One region of the Xenorhabdus bharatensis genome, then DNA from elsewhere that is predicted to be linked to it. Evidence: predicted binding sites of a transcription regulator. Region 1 holds the regulator's gene; each other region holds the start of a gene.

Region 1 (6,342 bases):
GCCGCCAACAGTTGTAGAGGACGAATACGCTCAGGATTGAGTACCAGCACTTCCTGCTCTTTATTGCAGATCAGGCGTTGGCGTACTAATTCATCAATCAGGGTATTTACTACATCAGGCAATTCCGCCTTACTGTAACGCATGAACAGTTCCTGCTTGAGCAGAGGATAAACCAGCTCTACTTGTCTGAGCAGTTCAGTGCGGCTAATACGGCGATGATGCATCACGATACTGGCGATTAAGGATGGCAGGATCAACAAATGCTGGATATTGTTGCGATAGTAGGTCATCAGTACCGCGCTTTCACGAGGCAGGATAATGATATCCCCAAGGCTGTCTTTTTCGACCTCAAACTTATTCATCCGTAAAGCGTGATCCAATAGCTCTTCTGCCGTTTTGGACGGAATAGTGACATCATTAGTGTAAGTAACATTGCTCATCAGCTGCATATAGCAATCTAACTGCTCAATAAGCTGCTCACGAGTAAGTGCTCGCTGACGTGATGACAATAAGGCTGTGCTGCATAAATTAATCGCATTTGCAGCCGCCGCGTTATTGATATTCACCATAATATTATCCGCCAGTTTGCTGACTGTTGGTGTCAACCATGTCGGGCGTTGTGCTTCTATTGGGTCGATGGCGTCACGCCATTCAGGAACATGCTGATTCAGATATTGTACTAATGGAATGGGTTCACCAAAGTTCACGTAACCTTGCCCCAGATTACGCAGTTTACGCAACCCACGAACCATCTGGAAAAAGCCTTCTTTTTCTTTGGTTGCACCGCGTAATTCCTTGGCATAGGTTGCAACCTCCATCACATGTTCATAACCGATATAGATCGGCACAATCGTGATAGGCCGTGACTCTCCACGTAACATTGCCTGCAATGTCATGGAAAGCGTACCTGTTTTCGGATCGAGCAAGCGGCCTGTTCGCGAGCGCCCACCTTCAACAAAGTATTCAACGGAATAACCACGGGAAAATAATTCACCCAGATATTCACGGAAAATAGTTGAATAAAGTTTATTGCCTTTAAACGTGCGGCGGATAAAAAACGCACCAAGACGGCGGAATATCGGGCCAGCCGGCCAGAAATTCAGGTTAATGCCCGCTGCGATATGTGGTGGAACCAGACCCTGATGATAAAGCACATAAGACAACAACAGGTAATCCATATGGCTACGATGGCATGGAACATAAACAAGTTCATGACCATCCTGAGCCAATTGGCGGATACGTTCGCCATTATGGACATTAATACCCTGATAGAGACGGTTCCACGTCCAGCTCAGTACTCGGTCTGTTATGCGAACTGTTTCATAGGAGAAATCAGCGGCAATTTCTTCCAGCATATTGATGGCATTCTGTTTCGCTTTTTCTGGCGAAATTTTCTTGCTGCGAGATTCGTCAGCAATCGCTTTTTCAATCGCTTTAGATTCCAGTAACTTTCTGAACAGATCTTGCCGCGCAGGTAAACGAGGCCCTACGGCGGCCAAGCGTTGGCGGGAATAGTGTATCCGTGCAACACGGGCAAGTTTATTGGCAATAATTGTATCTGTGCCATGTTCATCAGCAATACTGCGTAATGACACTGGTGCTGAAAACCGGACAAAACTATCTCGCCCAAGCCACAGGATTGCAAAAAACTTCTGGATCCCATTAAGCAGGCGTAGCTGAGGAGCTGTATTGGTTTCCTGACCCTCACGCCCGGGTGAGCGCCCGAACATGACAGAAACCGGCACCATCTGAATATCTAAATCAGGATTACTACGATGTAAATCCAGATAAGAATGGAAAATCTTCACAGATTCATGTTTAGGCGCATAGTAACTGAATACACGCGGGCCATCATCAATGAATACATAGCTTGGAAGCTGTGTATCATCAATATCCAAAGGCGTCAGAGGATCCGGTAAATCCTGAGCAAGACACTGTTGACGCAGAGTCAATAAATCGGCCTTTGAATGATACGGTAACACATACAGAATAGGCCGAGTCGTATCAAGACTCAGCTCTGTAACAGGGACCGTTGGAATAAGTTTACTTTTAACTAAAAGTTTTATCGGCAACTTCAATAAGTTGTAATATATTTTACGCCAAGCTGACATAACTGCTTTAAGCCTCTTGTTAGCAATGCGCGGCAAGCATACCAGAAACAGATTTTGAGATCTGTGTAAATAAGATAATAATAGGGGCTAAAAGTTATATGATCTTAAAACTATTATGATTCTTGAAGAAAATTTTTATGGCTAACCAATCAACAGGTTTAACCCGCATAATTAAAGCGGCTGGGTACTCAGTAAAAGGTATTAAAGCTGCGTGGAAAAATGAGGCTGCATTCCGGCAGGAGGCAGTTTTAACTATTTTAGCAACTATTTTGGCATTCTCTTTTGATTTCGGCATGTTTGAGAGACTTTTTCTCATTAGTTCAGTCATGTTAGTGCTTATTGTTGAAATGCTGAATAGTGCGATTGAGGCGGTTGTGGACCGTATTGGCAGTGAATATCACGAACTATCGGGGCGGGCAAAGGATATGGGCTCAGCTGCGGTATTTTTAGCCATGATTTTAGCACTATTTATTTGGGTGATCATTGTTTGGTCATATTTCACCCGTTAATGTGGTGTGTTTTTCGTCAAAAATCGTTATTTAGCGGCTTTTACATTCTGACTGGTTCCCAATTCAATTTTAGCTGTATATACTCACAGTCAGACTGTATAAACAAACAGGGGGCGAAATGAAAGCATTAACAGCCAGGCAGCAAGAAGTTTATAACTTGGTGCGTGACCATATTTCGCAGACGGGTATGCCACCAACACGTGCTGAAATTGCCGCGCGTCTTGGTTTTCGTTCACCTAACGCAGCAGAAGAGCATTTAAAAGCACTTGCGCGTAAAGGGGTGATAGAAATTATCGCTGGTGCTTCCAGAGGTATCCGTTTGCTGCTTGAAGAGGAAGATGAAGGGGCTGGGCTACCACTCATCGGTCGTGTTGCTGCTGGTGAACCACTATTGGCTCAGGAACACATTGAAAGCCATTACAAAGTGGATCCGGAATTATTTAAACCGAATGCTGATTTTCTATTGCGTGTCCGTGGTATGTCCATGAAGGATATCGGTATTATGGATGGTGATTTACTCGCTGTGCATAAAACACAGGATGTTCATAACGGGCAGGTCATCGTGGCACGGATTGAAGATGAAGTCACAGTAAAACGTTTCAAACAAACAGGAAACAAGATAGAACTGATTGCTGAAAATCCTGAATTTAAGCCTATCGTTGTGGATTTACGCGAACAGAATTTTACCATTGAAGGGTTGGCAGTTGGCGTAATTCGTAACGGGGACTGGTTCTGATTGTAAAAGCGGATAATTATACATTACCCATTCTGGGCGGTCATTTTTCGTAGTTCCCGCGAAGCACATGCTTATGCGGGGACGTAGAAATTAATGAATTCATTATCAGTAATGACCGCCTGATAAGGTAATTTTAAACTCATTCCATACACGAATTAGTTTCATGGCAAGAAGAACATAATCCGTGGATTTCTATGACACTGTGCCGCAAATGAAACCCTGCATGCTGTGCTAAATTTTGTACCGCTGATTCGATATCTTCAGCATCCTGTTCGGTAACAGAGCCACAATTATCACAAAGAAACATTGCTGATGTATGGCACGGTTCTTCAAAGTGATGACACATCACATAACTATTTGTAGATTCTATTTTGTGAACAAAACCCTGTTCCAGTAAAAACTCCAACCCTCGATAAACAGTTGGCGGCTTAGCCTGTGGCTCAACTTCACGTAGCAGATCCAGCAAATCGTAGGCACTGATTGCACCTGGTTGGGCTGAAATCAAGCGCAGAATCTCAAGGCGTTGAGGTGTTAAACGAACCCCTCGTGACAGACAGATTGCCTCAGCCTGCGTCAGTAATTTTTTTTGATTGATAGCTTTCATTACACCTCTCACACCTACACGATGCTAATGGTTTAATATTACCATGTTTTTTGTGGCTAAGAGAGGTGTTCACTTGATGTATTCTTAGATCATTTTAAGGCCTTTGAATGGATTCCAGCTAACATCACCTTCTTTTTCTTTTAGGTAATAAGAATAATTAGCTGTTACACCATATAATGCAGCACTCATAGCTCCCAGAAAAATACGGATAAAATTTGCAATTTCAAGGGATAGAGGGACTATCGCGCTAATCATAAAAAAAGCAAAAAATAAAGCAACACTAATCCCAAGTATGGTTAGTCCTTTTTTCCACATTCCAAGCACAATAAAGTAGATAATGCCAAAGAAAAATGCGAAGAAGTTCATATTTATCTTGACACGTGTTAGGTAAGGTGAATTTTTAAAAGCAGCTTGATATTCTTTAGAAGAAGGTGCCCCATTTTTTTCAAAAAATTCAAATCGCTCTTGCCAATTCTTAGAGTATTTAGAAATGTTCATTTTATGCCTTAATTTTATTTTTCTTACACAATAATATATTTTAGTGATTATCTTAAGATTAAAGATAATCTCAGATATCCGTTACTTTTGAGATTCATTTAGAAATATATTTACCTCAGTTATTCTCTCAAGGTAAAGAAATATCCTCTCTTAAAATCAAATATACATATTTTAAAACACTAGATTAATCATTATCAATACTGATTTAATATACATTATTTTAGTGTTAATCACCATTTAATGATTTTTTTTGTTATTTTTACTGGTGATGTGAAATTATTCTGTTTTATAATTATGTAAATGAAACATTATTCCTAAATGCGCAATACAAACGACTAAATTAAAATAACACGGAATAGATACTGCTCTCTTACCCTTTTCATAAAAGAACTATTGTGCATTTACTTTACAGATGCACTGAGAGTTATTTGCAATAATTGGTCTAACTTTTTGATAAATAATGTATTAATATGGTTAATTTGACGGATTATTATGCTGAGGGAAAAAATTGAGTATATATCAATTCTTTTGATGATTATTCTGTTATCCCAAATATTAGATGGATTTGCTTCGAGTAGAAGAGTTTGTTTGGTAACCAAGATCACATCAGCAGTAATCATCTTTAGTGGAAGTATCGTCGTTACTCCATATATATATAATATAGTCAATTTACTATAACCCAAACAGAAATTAATTATTTTGAATTCATTCGCAGTATTACTTATGCGACAGGTGGAATTCCTGAGGTTATATTGAGGAAATAGAGAAAAAGAAATAATTTCACATTACTTATGTTGTTATAGTAATGTAAATATCTGTAGTAATTTGAACACATATTTAAATTATTAATCATTCATTAAGATAAACATTAAAGATCTGTGGATTTGAATACTCTTAGGCATGATTAATTATGGAATGAATCCAACCCAAAATGGATAGGTGAAAACCTATATGCTATAGTAGGTCATTCTTGATACCCTTCTATCCGGCCCCCGATATTAGTAGTGGGGCGCTGTATAGTTAATTCCTAAATAGCTCAAAACAACCTGAAATGCACGAAAGTAAACAAACTAAAAACCCCAGTAAACTCACTGAAATACCAAATGAAAGCGGAAAATTCAAACCCTCCCGCTTCTCCGTTGCGCCGATGCTCGATTGGACGGATCGTCATTGTCGATATTTCCATCGCCTGCTAAGTAAAGAAGCTCTACTTTACACTGAAATGGTTACTACAGGTGCGATTATTCACGGTAAAGGAAATTATCTGGCTTATAACGAGCAAGAACATCCATTGGCACTACAATTGGGCGGTAGTGAGCCTCAGGCACTGGCGCAGTGTGCTAAGATCGCGCAGGAGCGTGGTTATGATGAAATCAATTTGAATGTTGGTTGTCCGTCTGATCGTGTACAGAATGGTCGTTTTGGAGCCTGTCTGATGGGGGATGCTACATTGGTGGCTGATTGCGTCAAAGCAATGCAGGATGTGGTTGATATCCCAGTCACAGTAAAAACTCGTATCGGTATTGATGAACAGGATAGTTACAAATTTCTGTGTGATTTTATTGATACTGTTGTGCAAAACAGTGCCTGTGATAATTTTGTCATCCATGCACGCAAGGCGTGGTTGTCTGGTTTGAGTCCTAAAGAAAACCGCGAAATTCCACCACTGGATTATCCACGAGTCTATCAACTGAAAAAGGACTTCCCACAACTGACGCTTTCCATTAATGGTGGAATTAAGACGTTGGAAGAGGCAAAACAACATTTGCAACATGTGGATGGTGTGATGGTCGGACGGGAAGCCTATCAGAATCCATCGATTCTGGCGCATGTGGATCGTGAATTATTCGACCAAAACGCTCAGGTAACGAATACGGTAGATGC
Region 2 (6,342 bases), on a different contig from region 1:
CAATCTGGCTTGCCAGACGGATACGCTGAGCTTCGCCACCGGAAAGAGTTTCAGCTGAGCGGGAAAGAGTCAGATAATTCAGACCAACATTGACCAAAAATTTCAGGCGATCACCGATCTCTTTCAGTACTTTCTCGGCAATCTTTGCGCGCTGGCCACTTAATTTTATGTTCTGGAAAAACGTCATCGCATGACCGATGCTGAAATCAGAGATCTGTGGCAAGGTCGTATTCTCAATAAAGACAAAACGCGCTTCTTTGCGTAGCCGAGTGCCTTCACACGAAATACAGGAGCGATTACTGATATATTTGGCGAGTTCTTCCCGTACAGCAGAAGATTCGGTCTCTTTATAGCGGCGCTCCATATTGTGCAGAACACCTTCAAACGGGTGTTTGCGGACAGTGATATCGCCACGATCATTGGTATATCTGAACTCGATGGTTTCTTTGCCTGAGCCATATAAAACGGCCTTTTTAATGGAAGCACTTAATTCATCAAACGGCGTTTCTATATCAAATTTGTAATGGTCTGCCAGAGATTTCAACATCTGAAAGTAATAAAAATTACGACGATCCCATCCACGGATTGCGCCGCCGGCGAGGGAAATACCGCCATTCTGCACAACACGTTCAGGATCGAAGAATTGCTGGACACCTAAACCATCACAAGTCGAACAGGCACCGGCAGGGTTGTTGAAAGAAAACAGGCGTGGCTCCAGTTCGCTCATGCTATAGCCACACATTGGGCAGGCGAAATTAGCGGAGAAAATCAGCTCTTCCGCCTTATCATCATCCATATTGGCAACAACAGCCGTACCGCCAGAAAGCTCTAGTGCTGTCTCGAAAGACTCCGCCAGACGTTGAGCCAGATCAGGGCGTACTTTGAAACGGTCTATGACAACTTCAATCGTGTGTTTTTTCTGTAATTCCAGTTTGGGAGGATCGGAAAGGTCACACACTTCACCATCAATACGGGCACGGATATAACCTTGTGCGGCAAGATTATCCAACAGTTTGGTATGTTCCCCTTTACGTTCTTTAACCACAGGAGCGAGTAACATCAGGCGTTGCCCTTCCGGTAGCGTCAGCACATTATCTACCATCTGGCTGATTGTTTGTGCAGCCAGTGGAATATCATGTTCAGGGCAGCGAGGCTCACCGACACGAGCAAACAGCAGGCGAAGATAATCGTGAATTTCAGTAATTGTGCCGACAGTTGAACGCGGGTTATGAGAAGTTGATTTCTGTTCAATGGAAATGGCAGGAGACAGGCCTTCAATGTGGTCGACATCCGGTTTTTCCATCAGTGATAAAAACTGGCGGGCATATGCAGAGAGAGACTCTACATAGCGACGCTGGCCTTCTGCGTACAGTGTATCGAAAGCCAGAGAAGACTTACCGGAGCCAGATAACCCCGTGATGACTATCAGCTTGTCACGGGGAATTACCAGATTGATATTCTTGAGATTATGGGTGCGGGCGCCCCGAACTTCGATGTTATCCATTTACCATTACCCAGATTATATTGATCGTGCTCAACTAATAAACGCGGTATTATTGCACAAACCTTGCTGAATGGATATACAGTATTTAACAGGATTTATGCGTAACCATTAAAGTGTATATCAAGCAATTTCGATTGCTGCATAGACCTTTTAAAAGTGAGCAAGGCAATGGCTTAAAAAAATTCTCTAGGGTATATATCCCATGAATTTCAGGCTGATAAACGATAGCAAGAGAAGCAAAATGGGTACTGAATGTGGCTGGAGTAAGTGAGCGTAACCAATCTAATTCAAGAAGTTGCTTGAAAGATAAGGGGAATAAAGTACGATGCGCTTCGCAAAGAATTAAGATAAGCGGTTTTTATTTAAAGTTAAGCCTCGCATGATAAACTACGTTGCTTATAATTACAGAAGTCCGTTTTTAGCAAAAAATCATTTCATCAGGAGTATTCCGAATGGCCAGCAGAGGCGTAAACAAAGTTATTTTAGTGGGTAATTTGGGGCAGGATCCGGAAGTTCGCTATATGCCGAACGGCGGTGCAGTTGCCAACATTACTCTGGCCACGTCCGAGAGCTGGCGTGATAAGCAAACCGGTGAGATGAGAGAGAAGACCGAATGGCACCGTGTGGTCATGTTCGGCAAACTGGCAGAAGTAGCCGGTGAATATCTGCGTAAAGGTTCTCAGGTTTACATCGAAGGTGCTTTGCAGACCCGCAAATGGCAGGATCAAAGTGGTCAGGATCGTTACACCACTGAAGTCGTGGTCAACCCGATCGGCGGCACAATGCAGATGTTAGGCGGCCGTGGTGGCGCATCACAGGATGCTCCGGCACAAGGCGGCTGGGGCCAGCCACAACAGCCACAGGCATCTCAGCAGTTCAGTGGCGGTGGTGCGCAATCCTCTCGTCCGGCACAATCTCCGGCTCCGCAGAGCAATGAGCCACCAATGGATTTTGATGATGATATTCCGTTCTAAGGGATACCATAGAGCGTTTTTATAAAGAAGAGTATTTAATACCCCGTTTTTACGGGGTTTTTTTATCGTAATTCAGAAAATATATTTATTTTTGGATTGGCTGGGATTATAGCTTTCTTCAAGTTCATATCGTATTAATATTACCAGCCAGTAATACGATGCCATGTTTCCTGTTCAGACGAACCTTGCTTCAGAACCTGATATTGTAAGTGCATGGAGGCGGTTGCACAGGCATGGTTAGGCAGGATCCGTAACCTTGTACCTACAGGAAAATCTTCTGTTTTCATACTTGATTCGGCAGGTAACACAATGATCCCATGTTCCTGATTCGTCATTGAGACATATAAATCAGGGTAAGGGTGCCCATCCAGATTGCAAACCTGCCCATAACCATAATCTATCGGGCCTTCAGCAGTACCGCGATCTCTGGACATTGCCATCCATCCGGCATCGATCAGAATCCAGCCTTTTTCTTTATTACGACCGATAACAGTTGTCACAACAGACATAGCAATATCATCTAACGTACAGACTCCCACGTTTTTCATGACCAGATCAAAGGTAGAAAAAACCCCAGCCCGTACTTCAGTAATACCAGTCAAATCTTCGATATAATGTGTGGTTGGTGTAGAGCCTACACTCAAAATCGGGCAGGCAATACCCGCTTCTCTGATACGTTTGGCGGCTTGCCTAACGGCATCGCATTCAGCCTTAGCTGCAATCTTGAGTTGTTCTCCTGTTCGGCATGAATAGGATTCTCCTGCATGAGTCAGCAGGCCCGTCAGAGTGGCACCATTGCCGTCAACCATTTTTGCCAATTTAATGAGTTCATCACTATCCGGCTGAATCCCGCCACGATGATTGTCACAGTCAATTTCAATAAATACCGAAAAAATCACATTATTGGTTTTTGCATATTCAGCTACTGCTAAGGCTTGCTCTGGCGTATCAAGCAGAATGTGAATATTGACCCCTTGATTAAGAAGGTTTGCTACACGTGCCAGTTTATGGGGAGCAATACCTACAGCGTATAAGATATTGGTATAACCCGCTTTCACAAAACCTTCTGCTTCTGCCAGTGTGGAAACGGTAGCAGGGGATGACGAGTCTTTCAGTAGATATTTTGCGGTTTCGGGAGAGCGCAGGGTTTTCAGGTGGGGGCGTATTTGACCGCCAAGATGCTCAATACGGTTATAGAGCCGGTCAATATTGCGGATAAAACGTGATTCATCAATTAGCAGGAAGGGGGTTTCTAACAAGCTTAACCAGTCTGAATTTGACATAACATGCCTCCTTTATTACTAAAGTGATCTTTCTGGGTTTTCTCAATGATTAATGCATTGAGTTTAGAAAACATATGCGAGCCTGAACGCATTTTTTATACTTCAAGTCTGATTTATTTGCTTTTACCGGAAGAGTCTTTATATTCTTTGTTCACCGAATAACCAGAAGGTATCATTACTTTCCCTGATAAGAAAAGGAGGTTTCTGATGTTTGTGCAGCGTTTCTTTAACGCTCGCTTATTTGGCGACAGAGGCTTGCTCAAGAGTTTGTGGCATACGCTGCGATAATCTCAGTTTGAGCGAAAAATTTTGATTACTGCTCTAAAGCAGTAAATTGATAGTTCGGGTTATTTTCACTCAAGCTCGAAGAATTATTGTCAGCACCTGACAACGGTGTTTTACACCCAAAATTCTTGAGTTTATCTATGAGTACTTATTTATTTGCACAATCGCTTTCTATTGCTTTTTCTTCGTCTTCTTTGTTTGAGGACGTGACATTTACACTGAATAAAGGTGACAAGATAGGGCTTATTGGTCATAACGGCTGTGGCAAAAGCACCCTGATGAAATTACTGAGCGGTAATCTGGAAGATTACGGTGGCCAGATGACGGTTGCGAATCAGTGTGTTCTGGCCTATGTCGAACAGCATCTCCCTTTATCTCTGCATGATGCAACTTTAATCGAAGCCATTGCTGAAAAAATTAAGGTTGATGAAATGTGGCGGGCTGAACTTCTGTTATCTGAACTGGGTTTTTCCCAACAGGATTGGCAGACGCCTATCGGGAACCTCAGTGGTGGTCAGCATATGCGTTTGTTGCTTGGTCGTGCGGTGATCCAACAACCTGACTTGTTACTACTGGATGAGCCGAGTAACCATCTGGATTTAACCTCCCTTTTATGGCTGGAATCTTTTTTGATTCAGTGGAAAGGATCGTTTGTTGTGGTATCGCATGACCAAACGTTGTTGGATAAGGTGACGAATACGACTTGGATCATGCGGGATAAAACCCTGCATCACTTTGGCATGGCTTGTTCTCAGGCAAGGCAGGCGCTACTAGAGCGTGATCAGGCTGATCTGCAACGTCATGCCAGCGAGCAAAAAGAGATAGACAGGCTGGAACAAAGTGCTGAACGGCTGGCAGTATGGGGGAAGGTTTATGACAATCCCGATCTTTCCCGTAAGGCGAAGACAATGCAAGTGCGTAAGCAGCGCCTTGCTGAGCAGCAAACCAAGCTGACACAGGGTACACCGTGGAGGTTGACTCTACAGGGAGATTCATTACCGGCTAACCGGTTGCTGAACATCGAACAAATGGCTGTCATGCCTTTGGGAACGGATGTTGTTCTGTTTGATGTATTGTCAAAACAGATCAAAAGTGGCGACAGGGTAGCGATTCTGGGTAATAACGGAAGTGGGAAATCCACTTTATTAAAAGCCTTGCATCAGGAGTATCTGGAAAAGACATTGCAGAATGTGGATTACCATCCTCAATGTCGGCTTGGTTACTACGATCAATCACTGGAGCAGCTCCAAGATGATGACACACTGAGCGATGCGCTACTTCGTTTTGCACCAACCATTGATGATCAGCGTAAACGGGCACTTATCAGTGCTGGTTTTGAATATAAACGACATCAACAGAAGGTGGCATCACTGAGTGGTGGTGAGCGAGCTCGCTTATTATTCGTGGGGTTGACGTTGGCACGTTACCATCTGTTACTGCTTGATGAGCCGACTAACCATCTTGATTTGGAAGGCAAAGAGGAACTCGTTGACACTCTGAAAGAGTACAAAGGTGGGGCCTTGATTGTCAGCCATGACAGAAGTCTTATTGAACAAAGCTGTAATCGTTTTTGGCTGATTAACAAGGGTGAATTAGCCGAATATCACAATGTCGAAGAGATCTATGCTTTGCTTGAACACGGGAATAGTTCATTCAAACCTCAACAACAATCTATTGAGCGTAAACAACAAAAAACAACAGCATCAGGATGGGATGAAGAAGTGTTGTTGCAACGTTTGATTGAGCTGGAGCGGCTTTTGCAGGAAGATTTGAACAGAAAATCGAAACATCAGAAACCAGCTTTACAGGAAAAGTGGCGGCAGGAGATTGAAGTTATAAACAGGCAGCTTTAATTAGCCGTATCTGACCGTCATTAATGTTGTTTTGATGGCGGTCAGATTATTTCAAACAAACTCTAAGTATCCAGAATGCGTAATCTCAGAACTCTTACAGAAATTCGCTGAATTCATCGGCATTCGGTAGCTTTATAGTTTTTTTGAAACCCGCCAGTTTCACTTCCTGACGTGAGAGTTCAATATCTGAAGGTTGCATCACGGAGTTACCGAAATTATAAATCACAGATTCCTCACCGCGGCAAATGGCTTGATCCTGCTGTTCACTAATTTCTTTAACGGGCTGATTAATACTGTGATAACTGCTGATGGCTGCATTGCCATGTTTTTTCGTCAGCATTTGCATTGTCTGCTGTGGGGATAGAATAACAGCGCTGGCATTATTACCGCCAAAACCTTTTGAGTTAATAATGGTGGCTCGCATATCATGGCCTTGTTCACCC
Region 3 (6,342 bases), on a different contig from region 1:
CCACCCCCTTAATAAGATGGGGTTCCAGATAGGCAAGACGAACGGCAATATTGGCACCGAAACGAAAACCAAAAATACCAATTCTTGTGTGATCGATCCACGGAACGGTATCCAGTTGCTGCAATACCTGTTGATGAAGCGCACAAGTATCTTGTGTCAGCGTAAATCTCGCTGAATAACCGACGGAAGGCATATCCACCGTTAGCATCGCAAAGCCTTGTGGTGAGAAATGGTCCCGGAACAGCCGCCAGCAATCACTTTGCAGGCTATCAATACCAGAGCAAACCAGTATTGTTGGGCATGGTTCCTGAACTCCGGGAGGAATATGCAATAAACCGGTAACAGTTTTGCCATCTTCCAACTGAAATTTTAGTTTTTTCAGTTGATAGTCAGAGAAATGAGCTGCATTTTCATAGGCTTTATTCGCCAGAACAACCGCCTGATCAGCCAGCTCATCGCCGTGCAAATGAGGATAGGCGGCAATATTGTATAACATTGAAGCTTTTAACCAACACTGACTGGCTTCCGCTGCCTGCTCAACATGTTGTGCTTTCTGTTGCCAGAGCATAGCCTGCTGTGACCACTCATATACCCAGTTCCCTTTGCGGTAACCAATTACAGTATCCAATAAGTGGTCATAACTGCGTTCAGCATCTGTTACAGCAATCCTGCTGAGGATCTCTTGAATTTCCAGTGGATTGATGCCCCTCCAGATCCAGACAAGCCAGTTAATCATGCGATACCAGCTTTCCTGATGCTCACCACCGAGCCTTTTATTATCAGCATTAGCTGATGATGGCAAAACGTATTTTACCAGTGTAGACGTTTCCTGCTGCTTAACCTGCGGTTTAAACAGTGATTCTGAAAGGTTCTGTTTAGTCATGACAAAGAATTTATTGCTGCTTATTACAAGATATCCAATCAGTTCTGAGCTGCATTGCGATAACAGATAACAAAAGAATAGCAGATTCGTCGGAACGAATGTACTCAGCCAAAGGCTGGCCTCCGGTGAGAAACAAGAGACTCTCTCATTAAAATCCCCAGCGGCATAGATAACCATATGCCTATAAAAACAGTGACTGGGGCGTAATTATGTAAAGCAAGCAACCAGCAAAGAAATAACTGGAAAAATGAAGGGAATAATTACTGATCGCAAATAGGTGGCACGAACATTACGCCCATATCCCACGGCTGTTCAATCCATGTATTCTGAGGGATATCAATCACATAATCATCAACTAATGGACGACCTGCTGGTTTGGCAAAAATAGTCACAAAATGCGCTTTTGGATACATTTCACGAATTGCCTGAGCAGTACCGCCGGTATCAACCAAATCATCAACAACGATAAAGCCTTCTCCGTCGCCTTCGGCTTTCTTCAGAACGGTTAGCTCACGCTGATTGTTGTGGTCATAGCTGGAAATACAGACTGTATCAACATGGCGGATACCCAGCTCACGGGCCAGCAAAGCACCCGGTACAAGACCACCACGACTTACAGCAATAATGCCTTTCCACTGCTCTACAGGAAGTAAACGCTGCGCCAGTTTACGGGCATGTATTTGCAACATATCCCACGTTACGACATATTTTTCGCTCATAAAATTTGATCCTGGAAACTAAGAATATTTTCAGAAAAGAGTTTGTTGCGGAATAAAGGTTGCTCGGGATTATAGTGATTTGAGCCAGCAAAAACCAGCAAAAACAAGGAACATCCTGATCCTGAAAGCGCATTACTAATCAGAAAATGGTATTCTCAGGCATAACATAGACCCAATGGATTTCAAGTTGCATCGCGGCGGCAAGGGAATGACAAATTCGTCGGGGACGTATTTTCACGGTCAACAAAGAAGCAACTTAAAAAACGAAGGGTATAGACACTGGGCAGCTCAAGATGATAATGCCCCCCGAGATGTCAAACATTACACTTATATTTCATCAAGATGCAGTTACAGGAGATTCGTCGTGTCCGAATTATCAACATTATCCCCCCAACCATTATGGGATATTTTTGCTAAAATTTGCTCCATTCCACATCCATCCTATCATGAGGAAAAACTTGCTTCTCATATCATTGAATGGGCTGAGGATAAAAACCTCCATGTTGAACGTGATGAAGTCGGTAATATCCTGATAAGAAAACCGGCCACAAAAGGCATGGAAGACCGTAAAACGGTTGTACTTCAGGCCCATCTTGATATGGTTCCGCAAAAGAACAATGATACACAACACGATTTCGCTACAGATCCTATTCGTCCTTACATTGATGGTGACTGGATAACCGCAGAAGGTACAACACTGGGCGCCGATAATGGTATTGGTATGGCTTCCGCGCTGGCAGTACTGGCAGATGAATCAGTCAAGCACGGCCCTCTGGAAGTGTTACTGACAATGACAGAAGAAGCGGGTATGGATGGCGCATTTGGTCTTCAATCCGGCTGGTTGCAGGCTGATATTCTGATCAATACCGATTCAGAAGAAGAAGGCGAGATCTATATGGGGTGTGCCGGTGGGGTAGATTATATTTCAACACTGCCACTTTCCCGCGAATCCCTGCCAGCAGACTATCAAACACTGCAACTGACCATTAAAGGATTAAAAGGTGGTCATTCCGGTGGTGATATCCATCTGGGATTAGGTAACGCCAATAAATTACTGGCTCGTTTCCTTGCTGAATACAGTGATGAACTGGAGCTGAAATTGATCCATTTACAGGGTGGTACTCTGCGTAATGCAATCCCTCGTGAAGGCTCCACAATCATCGCCGTACCAACAGCTCAACTGCCAAAACTCCATCAGATAAAAGATAATTATCTGGAAATACTGAAAAACGAATATGCAGTCGCTGAAACTAACCTGACTCTTTTGTTAGAGGACGTCAAAACCTCATCACTGGCATTAACGGCGGATTGCCAATCCCGCTTTATCGCTATGCTGAATACCATGCCTAACGGTGTTATTCGCATGAGTGATGTTGCAAAAGGTGTTGTAGAAACCTCCCTGAATGTGGGTGTTGTCAATATGGAAGAAGACCACGTTGAGGTTATCTGTCTTATCCGTTCACTGATTGAAAGTGGTAAGGCATACGTTGTCGGAATGCTCAATTCTCTGGCTAAACTTTCCGGCGCAAAAGCAGCAGCGAGTGGTGACTACCCGGGCTGGCAGCCGGATGCTGATTCTCCTGTGATGCATTTAGTACGTGAAACTTATCATCAGTTATTCGACAGCACACCAAATATCATGGTGATCCATGCTGGTCTGGAATGTGGGTTATTTAAAAAACCCTACCCTGATATGGATATGGTTTCCATTGGCCCAACTATCCGTGGTGCCCACTCACCTGATGAAAGGGTTCACATTAAGAGTGTTGGCCAATACTGGCAATTACTGACAGCTATCCTGAAAGCGATCCCTGTGAAAGAATAATGCAGTTCTCCCCTGTCTACAGGCAGGGGAATATTTATTCTTCATATTCCATACGCTATTTAGCAGCATCTTTTCCACGATAACTTCCAGTAATACCTTTTCTTTAACTTCATCCGCAAAGCATATTTTATAAAACATACTGTGATAAAAATTCACTAAAAAATCGCATTACAACTCAAGCAATAACTGTCGTTCCAGTTGTGGGCTTTGTAATGTCACATGCAAGCCAACTAACCGGACCCCACGGCCTTCCCGACGTGTTTCCCAAGCCTGTTGAGCAACCTTCAGCAGATCCTGTTTATCCAGTAACGGATGTGTATGTTCCTGTGTCGTTAGCTGAAAATCATCAAATTTTAATTTAATACCCTGGCGGGCAATGCGGAGATCTGGCTTGACCTTTCCCAACCTTTTCTCCAGTTCAGGGTAAAGCTGTTCAATCAACTCAACACAATCACGCCAGTCATGAATATCCTGCGACAGCGTTTTTTCTACCCCAACAGACTTACGTAAACGGTCAGGTTTTATCAGGCGCTCATCAATACCATGACAACGCTGCCAAAGCTCAAGGCCAAATTTACCCAATTTTTTTATTAACGCTAACTTGTCATAGTTTTGTACATCGGAACAACGTTCTAACCCCATATCAGACAAGCGCGCGGCGGTGACTTTCCCTACTCCGGGGATTTTACGCAATGGCAGAGATTGAACAAAATCGTCAACCTGTGTAGGTGAAATCAAATACTGACCGTTGGGTTTATTGATATCAGAAGCAATTTTTGCCAGAAATTTAACGGGAGCAATTCCCGCTGAAGCCGTTAGCTGCAATTCATCAAAAATCACCTGTCGAATTTCCTTGGCAATTAATGTTGCTGAACCCTGACAATGCTGGCAATTTGTCACATCCAGATAGGCTTCATCCAAAGACAAGGGTTCGACCAACTCGGTATAGCGGGCAAAAATCTGGCGGATATGTTGAGACACTTCTTTATAGTAGGCCATACGCCCTGAAATGACTTTCAATTGTGGGCACAACTTCATTGCCATTGAGGTAGACATAGCACTGTGTACACCAAAACGGCGGGCAGGATAATTTGCAGTACTGATGACTCCCCGCCTGTCAGCGCTACCGCCAACAGCTATCGGGATATCGCGGAGTGACGGATTATCCCGCATTTCAATGGCAGCAAAAAAGCAGTCCATATCGATATGAATAATTTTGCGCATCTGAACTCTCCACGACAAAAATACTGTATAAATATACAGAATAAGTTCATAATATGCTACTTTTTTTAATCTGTTACTGCATGACCCTCATTTTACTACCGTCTCTCACTATCTGAACAAAATATCATCTTTATTAAGATAAAAATTATCACCTCACGATAATTTATTAATGGATCGAGTAACATTTAAAATAACGAAACAATCAAAATTTATTATTTGTTTTTATTGATATAAAAAGTAAACTGCAATTTTGTGCAATTCATGGCAGACAGATTTAACAAAAACTAACAGCAAACAATAAACTATTACAAATCACACAAAATGAAAAACCTCTTGCACAAATATCACCCTAACATTCTCAAATCCTGTTAAATTTGACTCCAAAGTAAGGTCTCTGATGAGCAATAATCGTTCTTTTTATTTGTATCAAATATCTGATATTCTGTTTACTTCGTCAACAAGAGCATTTGGTATGCTATTCTCCTGGTGGATGATTGAAATACTAAAACTAGAATTGAAACTCGGCTGGTTTATCTTTTTTTGTTGGTTATTTCAGATTTTATTTTTAATTAAATTTGGAGAAATAGGTGACAAAATAAATAAAAGAAGTGTTGTGCTGTACTGTACTATCCCTTCTTTTATTCTTTTTGTTATCTCTAACCTATTAAACAATGATTTTTATTTATCATTAGGTCTGATATATATTGCAACATCAGTTGCCACGGCTATCATTCAACCGATAGGAATAAGTATTATTCCTGAAATAATGGATAACAGAAAACTAGACAAAGCATTTAAATATCGGGGTCTGGTAAACTCTATTAACACAATGCTTGGCCCGGCAATTTCCGGATTAATTATTCATTATTTTAATATTGATGGCTCCTTGATTTTTATCGCCGTAATGTCATTACTGCCACTGATTGGCTTTTACTTTATCAAAACAAATTCAGAAAAAACACCAGAGAAAGCCAGCCATCGCGGGCAAAAAAGTCTTAGAATTATTACCCGAAACTCAACTGAGATAAGACTCTCACTCGTTGCGGCATTTTTTAATTTTGCTATTACTCCATTGATCATGTACATCCTGCCCATCATCATTTTGAATCAATTTAAACTCAGTGCGTTGCATGTTGGCATTGCTGAGGCAACCTTTGGGGTTGGCATGATGTTAGGCAGTCTTTTTATCATCAATCAGGTAAATAAAATTTTCTGTAAGGCCCATACTGCTTTTATTGCTGCATTCACTATGGCGCTCTGTATTGCCGGAATATCTCATGCCGATTCTTTTATTGAATTATGCTGTTACATGTTGTTCTGCGGAATAGGCTTAGTGATTTACAATATAAACACAACCTCCATTCGTTGCCTTGCGACGCCAGAAAACTATCGTAACTCAATGGAGTCTAAATTTACGGCTATTTGTATGGCATCCATTCCTCTGGGTATGCTGACAGCCACTTATATTATTGAGAGTTATGATATTAAAGTATTATTACTCGGCTTTTCTTTCTTCATGGCATTAATCTCCTTATTAATTCTCTCTTCACCGAAATATATTGAGATATCAAAAATGTCAGAAAGCCAATTAAATGGATACTACGAAAAAATCTATCCTGAGGCATTTTATACTAAAAAATAAATCATTAAATTGGCCTGCAATAATCTTGCAGGCCACCTCTGATTATTTA
Region 4 (6,342 bases), on a different contig from region 1:
ATAGCGGGAATAAAAATCCTGCATATCTTCGATCTGTTCCAGAATAATCGTTGCCCAACTGCCAGCGGGTTTACCTTTTACCCAGACAGGCCCTAATTGAGTCAATTTATCCAAAACCATACTACGGATTTGCTGACGTACAACCTTGCCACAAATAAAGCCGACACGCTCCCGAATAGCACTGACAATCGCTCGTAGGGTAAAAGAAGCCAGTAACATCGCAAACTGGTTGATAAGATGTTCACGGGGAGCATGGTCCATGATAAGTGCCTGAAGAATGGAAGCGAGCAGCCAGGCCTGAGAGATAATCAGTAGGCCGCTGATCAGGCCTAGTAGCATGGATAGGCGAAGCCATCGACGGGCTGGAGTACTTTGTTGTTTCAGCCATCGAACCAGTTCAGATTGTCTTGTTTTGTCCATAAGAAAAATTTCAGATTAACAGATGATACAGAGTATCAAAACAAGCTGGTAACCACATTGCCAGCTTCCGCGCACTATGCCTATCTACAAAATGTGTTATCTACAAAATGCTATTTACAAAAAATGCGCCCTGTTAAAAAGCGCTATTGGAATAGCGCTTTTAAGGGAAGATATTTTTATTTGGTTGCCAGCCCGTCCAGAAAACGTTCAGCATCCAAAGCTGCCATACAGCCAGTACCGGCAGACGTAATCGCCTGACGATAAACATGATCCATGACATCACCAGCGGCAAAAATACCCGGAACGGAAGTCTGAGTGGCATTTCCATGCAGCCCGGACTGGACTTTGATATAGCCGTTTTCCAGTTCAAGTTGACCTGCAAAAATACCGGTATTCGGGCTGTGACCGATAGCAATGAAAACACCGGCAACATCCAGCTCTTCGGTGTTATCGCTCTTAGTATCGCGGATACGAACACCTGTCACACCCATCTCATCACCCAAAACTTCGTCCAGAGTGCGGTCTGTATGCAGAATAATATTGCCGTTTTTAACTTTATCCATCAAACGATCAATCAGGATCTTCTCTGAGCGGAAAGTATCACGACGGTGTATCAGGTGAACTTCAGATGCAATATTCGCCAGATATAATGCTTCTTCAACGGCGGTATTGCCGCCACCGACAACTGCAACTTTTTGTTTACGGTAGAAGAAACCATCACAGGTTGCACAGGCAGAAACACCACGTCCCTTGAATTCTTCCTCGGAAGGTAAGCCTAAATAGCGAGCCGAAGCACCAGTTGCGATGATCAGAGCATCACAGCTATATTCCTGATCATCACCATACAGATGGAATGGTCTTTTTGAGAAATCAACTTTCTGAATGTGGTCAGAAACAATTTCTGTCTGAAATTTTTCAGCGTGCTGGAACATACGCTCCATCAAGCCAGGGCCTGTCAGCCCTTCAGGGTCACCGGGCCAGTTTTCAACTTCAGTCGTGGTGGTTAATTGGCCGCCTTTCTCAACCCCTGTAATGAGTACGGGACTTAGATTAGCACGGGCTGCATAAACAGCAGCAGTATAACCAGCAGGACCTGAGCCAAGAATGATGAGCTTACTGTGTTTGGCTGTACTCATGAATACCTCATTTCCATTATCACATATCGTGGATTTAGGGATTGTAGGAGAAATGATAAGTTAAAAAAAGCGATTATCAGATAAAATATTCATGTTATTAACGATTTTACCGATAGATAGTAACTATGATGTAATGGGAATGTAAGGAGTAAGTGCTTAACATTTTGAATTGAACATCATTTATGCGTTTTAGTCATGAAACGAGCGGCTAAGGCGATTTACCGAAAATTTGTTTGGTATGTTGTTCTGATTTTTGTTCATTTACTTTGACAATCGGCTATGCATTTGCGAAAACATCTGTGTAAGAGATAATTATCTACCTCGCTAATCAATTGTTTCTATAGAATAGACAATTCTGAGGGGATGATTTTCTCATAGAATATTAAAAATTGCCGATAAGCTGCTTTCTGGGAGACCCAATGTTTTGGGAAAATCGTGTTTTGGGAAATTACATTCTGGAAGACGGTGTTCTAGTAAGTCGTATTTTGGTTAATCGAGTTCTGGGAAATTGTGTTCTGGAAGATTACGTGCAGGCCCCAAACCTTGGTTACAGATTGAGCTTTAGCCTTTGAAGACATCTTTTCCAGCTCAATTGCTTAAAAGAGATAGGGAAAATGTTATGGGTGTAGGAATATAAAGAGAGAGCAATAAGATGATAGATAATAAGAAGCGTCCAGGAAAAGATCTTGATCGCATAGACCGTAATATCCTTAATGAATTGCAGAAAGACGGCCGTATTTCCAATGTGGAATTATCCAAACGAGTAGGCTTATCACCAACTCCTTGTCTGGAGCGTGTACGTCGTTTAGAGCGTCAGGGTTTTATTTCTGGTTATACGGCGTTGTTAAATCCTCACTACCTGGATGCATCATTGCTGGTATTCGTTGAAATCACCCTGAATCGCGGAGCAGCAGATGTTTTTGAGCAGTTCAATACTGCCGTACAAAAACTTGAAGAAATTCAAGAGTGTCATTTAGTTTCTGGAGATTTTGACTACTTACTGAAAACACGTGTACCGGATATGTCTGCGTACCGTAAATTACTGGGTGAAACCCTGCTACGCCTTCCGGGTGTTAACGATACTCGTACTTATGTCGTTATGGAAGAAGTGAAACAGAGTAACCGTCTGGTAATTAAGACTCGTTAAGCTTTTGTCTACAATGTACAGTGTATAGATGCAAAACAGGAAAAAGTTAGGTACACTCCTGTTTATGCATACAGTTTCAACGCTGAGCTGCCCTCAGCGTTGTTCCGTTTAATCCACAGGAAAACCTGGAGAGCCTTTCTTGAACCAGGAATATACAGAAGACAAACGTGTTAAATTAAAAAGAGTCAGCAGTGGCCGCAGGCTTCTGGAAGCCATTCTGTTGGTAATTGCTATATGTGCCGTCTACTTAATGGTAGCACTTGTCAGTTTTCACCCCTCCGATCCCAGCTGGTCCCAAACTGCCTGGCATGAGCCCGTCCATAATTTAGGTGGCAGTGTTGGTGCGTGGTTATCAGACATACTATTTTCCGCATTCGGTATTCTTGCCTATGCAGTCCCGCCATTAATCTTTTTAGGGTGTTGGAATGCTTTCCGTCAGAAAGATAGGCAAGAGTATGTAGATTTTTTCACGCTCGCATTACGTATTATTGGTGCCTTGGCACTTATCCTGACTTCATGTGGTTTAGCAGAACTTAATATTGATGACTTCAAAGATTTCGCGTCAGGTGGTGTAATTGGCAGTTTATTCAGTAGTGCCATTTTGCCGTGGCTCAATATTTTGGGTACGACTCTGGCGCTGCTTGGTATCTGGGTTATCGGGTTTACGCTATTTACTGGCTGGTCCTGGCTTACCATTGCAGAAAAAATTGGCGCTTGTATCCTTGATTCAATTAGCTTTGTACTCAATCGTAGCCGTCCTGAATCTGAATATGATGAAGAGCGGGAAGGGCAGGCATTGGAAAATGAAGTAGTATCCGCTTCCTCTGATACTGAAAAAGAACCCATCCATAATGGGAATAAGCCTGCTACCGCTGATATTATGCAGGATTCAGGTACAGTCGATGAAGACGACGTTTTGTTGGCAACACCAACGGTAGCAGAATTAGCGAATATTGACTCAAGACAGCCAGAAAGCGAAAAATCAGAAGAAAGTCTCACTCCTGTCAGTATTTCATCTGGAAGTGTTACATCTGAAAGTGCTCCATTTGAGCCTCAGGTCTCTATCGTTCCGGAAACAGCTCAGGCTATATCAGAGCCAGAGCAGGTTGAGAATGTTCAGGAAGCGGAACCTACGCACTATACATTTGAACTGCCGGGCGACGAGCAAACAAGGCATCTAACGGCAGAATTCAGTAATACACTGCATACTGTGCCGGAGCCAGATTTACCGCCAGCCGATATGCATTCAGTTACAGTGGGTATAGCAGCGCAGGATACAGTGCAGGATAGTCTGGCTGTGTCGCCATCACCTGATAATCGTGATGAGTTGCAGAATCCGGTAACAACTCCTGCTGTGCCAGTAAGGAACCCTCAGGTAAAACAAGGTATTGGTCCTGAGATGCCGAGGCCGAACCCAGTACGGATACCGACTCGTCGTGAATTATATGGCGTTAAAGTCCCTTCTTATCGTTTGGCTGAACATTTGCAGCGAAAAGAAAAAGAGAGACAGGAAGAACTTAATGCTGAAGCTGAAGAACAGAAAATGGATGCGCAACAACAAGATATGTTGCGTCAGCAATTTCTTGATCAGCAACGTGAACGTTACGGCTGTGATGTTGAAAAAGAGCCTAAAGAAAATACAGAGCGACTTCACTATACTCAAAGCCAGACTGTTCTTGATAACCTGCATGAGAATAAAACAGTAGAGGCTCCTGTTTTACCTGTCAGTAATGTTGACGAGCAGGCAGAGCAGGAAGAAATGTTGCGGAAAGCATTTGAGCAGCAACAGAGTGAACGTTACCAAAACCAGACTCAGCCCTTACAACAGCCTGAAAAATCTGTATTTGAATATTTTTCACAAATTGATAGCTCAGATAAACCGGAGCCGACAGAACCACTCTTTATGCCATCTGAGTTCATGCCAGCAGAAGATATTTCACAACCAGAACAGGAAATAAATGTTCCTCCTGTTTCAAGTGATTCAGCAATTTCTGTTGTCCCGAATACTGTTCATGAGGCAGAAAACCGGCATAATTTTGCACAGCAACCGCAGCAACCGCAGCAACCGCAGCAACCGCAGCAACCGCAGCAAAGCCTATTCCATCCGTTCTTGGTGCGTAATGATCAACCATTACCTAAACCAACTACACCGATGCCTTCTCTCGATCTTCTGGCTGCACCGCCGGCAGAAGAAGAACCTGTTGATATGCTCGCTCTGGAACAAACTTCACGTTTAATTGAATCCCGTCTGAACGATTATCGGGTTAAGGCTGATGTTGTCGGGTTTTCGCCTGGCCCAGTGATTACCCGGTTTGAGCTGGATCTGGCTCCCGGGGTTAAAGCTTCACGTATTTCCAATCTATCCCGTGATCTTGCCCGTTCACTTTCGGCTGTCGCTGTCAGGATTGTAGAAGTCATACCGGGGCTACCTTACGTCGGTCTGGAATTACCCAATAAAAAACGTCAGACCGTCTATTTACGGGAAGTATTGGATTGCGAAAAATTCCGTGATAACCCCTCTCCTTTAACCATCGTTTTAGGGAAAGATATCGGGGGCCAGCCTGTTGTGGCTGATTTAGGGAAGATGCCGCACTTATTGGTTGCAGGGACGACCGGTTCGGGTAAATCTGTGGGGGTTAATGCGATGATCCTCAGCATCCTGTATAAAGCAAAACCCGAAGATGTTCGCTTTATCATGATCGACCCGAAAATGCTTGAACTGTCTGTTTATGAAGGCATCCCCCATCTGTTGACTGAAGTCGTGACAGATATGAAAGATGCTGCTAACGCATTGCGTTGGTGTGTTAATGAAATGGAACGCCGCTATAAACTGATGTCAGCTTTAGGTGTGCGCAATATTGCAGGTTATAACGATAAGATCAAACAGGCTGAGCAAATGGGCCGTCCTATTCCTGATCCATTCTGGAAACCCGGTGATAGTATGGATGCGGAACACCCTGTCCTGAAAAAAGAACCTTATATCGTTGTAATGGTCGATGAGTTTGCTGACCTAATGATGACTGTAGGGAAAAAAGTAGAAGAATTAATTGCCCGTCTGGCTCAGAAAGCAAGGGCAGCAGGTATTCATCTGGTGCTGGCAACACAACGTCCTTCTGTTGATATTATTACAGGCCTGATTAAAGCTAATATTCCTACGCGCATTGCATTCACCGTTTCCAGCAAAATTGATTCCCGTACTATTCTTGATCAGGGAGGGGCAGAATCATTGCTTGGTATGGGGGATATGCTTTATTTAGCACCAAATTCATCTATTCCTGTACGTGTTCACGGTGCTTTCGTTCGTGATCAGGAAGTTCATGAAGTTGTTAATGACTGGAAAGCACGTGGTCGCCCTCAATATATTGATAGTATTATTAAAGGGGGAGAAGATGGCGAAGGCGGTTTGGGGTTGGATGGTGATGAAGAGTTGGATCCTCTGTTCGATCAGGCGGTAGAGTTTGTGATTGAAAAACGTCGGGTGTCTATTTCCGGAGTACAGCGCCAATTCCGCATTGGCTATAACCGGGCAGCCCGTATCGTAGAACAGATGGAAGCTCAGCAAATTGTCAGTACGCCGGGTCATAATGGTAATCGTGAGGTTTTAGCTCCTCCGCCACACGAACACTGATAATAATATGA

What was found. The regulator LexA, encoded in region 1, represses DNA repair genes until DNA is damaged. The targets are predictions, from matches to a motif close to TNCTGTATGTACATACAGNA.
Region 2: the regulator LexA is predicted to act here: its motif matches at 1,569-1,588, upstream of uvrA (excinuclease ABC subunit UvrA).
Region 3: the regulator LexA is predicted to act here: its motif matches at 4,673-4,692, upstream of dinB (DNA polymerase IV).
Region 4: the regulator LexA is predicted to act here: its motif matches at 2,760-2,779, upstream of AAC855_RS14485 (DNA translocase FtsK 4TM domain-containing protein).

Annotation. Positions count from the first base shown of each region.
Region 1 is NZ_JBBMXG010000033.1:6,070-12,411, reverse strand. It holds gene plsB (glycerol-3-phosphate 1-O-acyltransferase PlsB) at 1-2,111, opposite strand, end outside; gene AAC855_RS20140 (diacylglycerol kinase) at 2,249-2,620, shown strand; gene lexA (transcriptional repressor LexA) at 2,739-3,356, shown strand; gene zur (zinc uptake transcriptional repressor Zur) at 3,496-3,960, opposite strand; gene AAC855_RS20125 (DUF2628 domain-containing protein) at 4,045-4,458, opposite strand; gene dusA (tRNA dihydrouridine(20/20a) synthase DusA) at 5,510-6,342, shown strand, end outside.
Region 2 is NZ_JBBMXG010000009.1:181,979-188,320, reverse strand. It holds gene uvrA (excinuclease ABC subunit UvrA) at 1-1,504, opposite strand, end outside; gene ssb1 (single-stranded DNA-binding protein SSB1) at 1,957-2,478, shown strand; gene AAC855_RS10770 (DSD1 family PLP-dependent enzyme) at 2,619-3,761, opposite strand; gene AAC855_RS10765 (ABC-F family ATP-binding cassette domain-containing protein) at 4,187-5,899, shown strand; gene AAC855_RS10760 (beta-ketoacyl synthase) at 5,994-6,342, opposite strand, start outside.
Region 3 is NZ_JBBMXG010000020.1:57,720-64,061, reverse strand. It holds gene frsA (esterase FrsA) at 1-883, opposite strand, end outside; gene gpt (xanthine phosphoribosyltransferase) at 1,144-1,602, opposite strand; gene pepD (beta-Ala-His dipeptidase) at 1,967-3,427, shown strand; gene dinB (DNA polymerase IV) at 3,596-4,651, opposite strand; gene AAC855_RS17135 (MFS transporter) at 5,049-6,293, shown strand; gene AAC855_RS17130 (choline transporter) at 6,340-6,342, opposite strand, start outside.
Region 4 is NZ_JBBMXG010000015.1:4,841-11,182, reverse strand. It holds gene cydD (heme ABC transporter permease/ATP-binding protein CydD) at 1-420, opposite strand, end outside; gene trxB (thioredoxin-disulfide reductase) at 597-1,556, opposite strand; gene lrp (leucine-responsive transcriptional regulator Lrp) at 2,209-2,703, shown strand; gene AAC855_RS14485 (DNA translocase FtsK 4TM domain-containing protein) at 2,843-6,331, shown strand.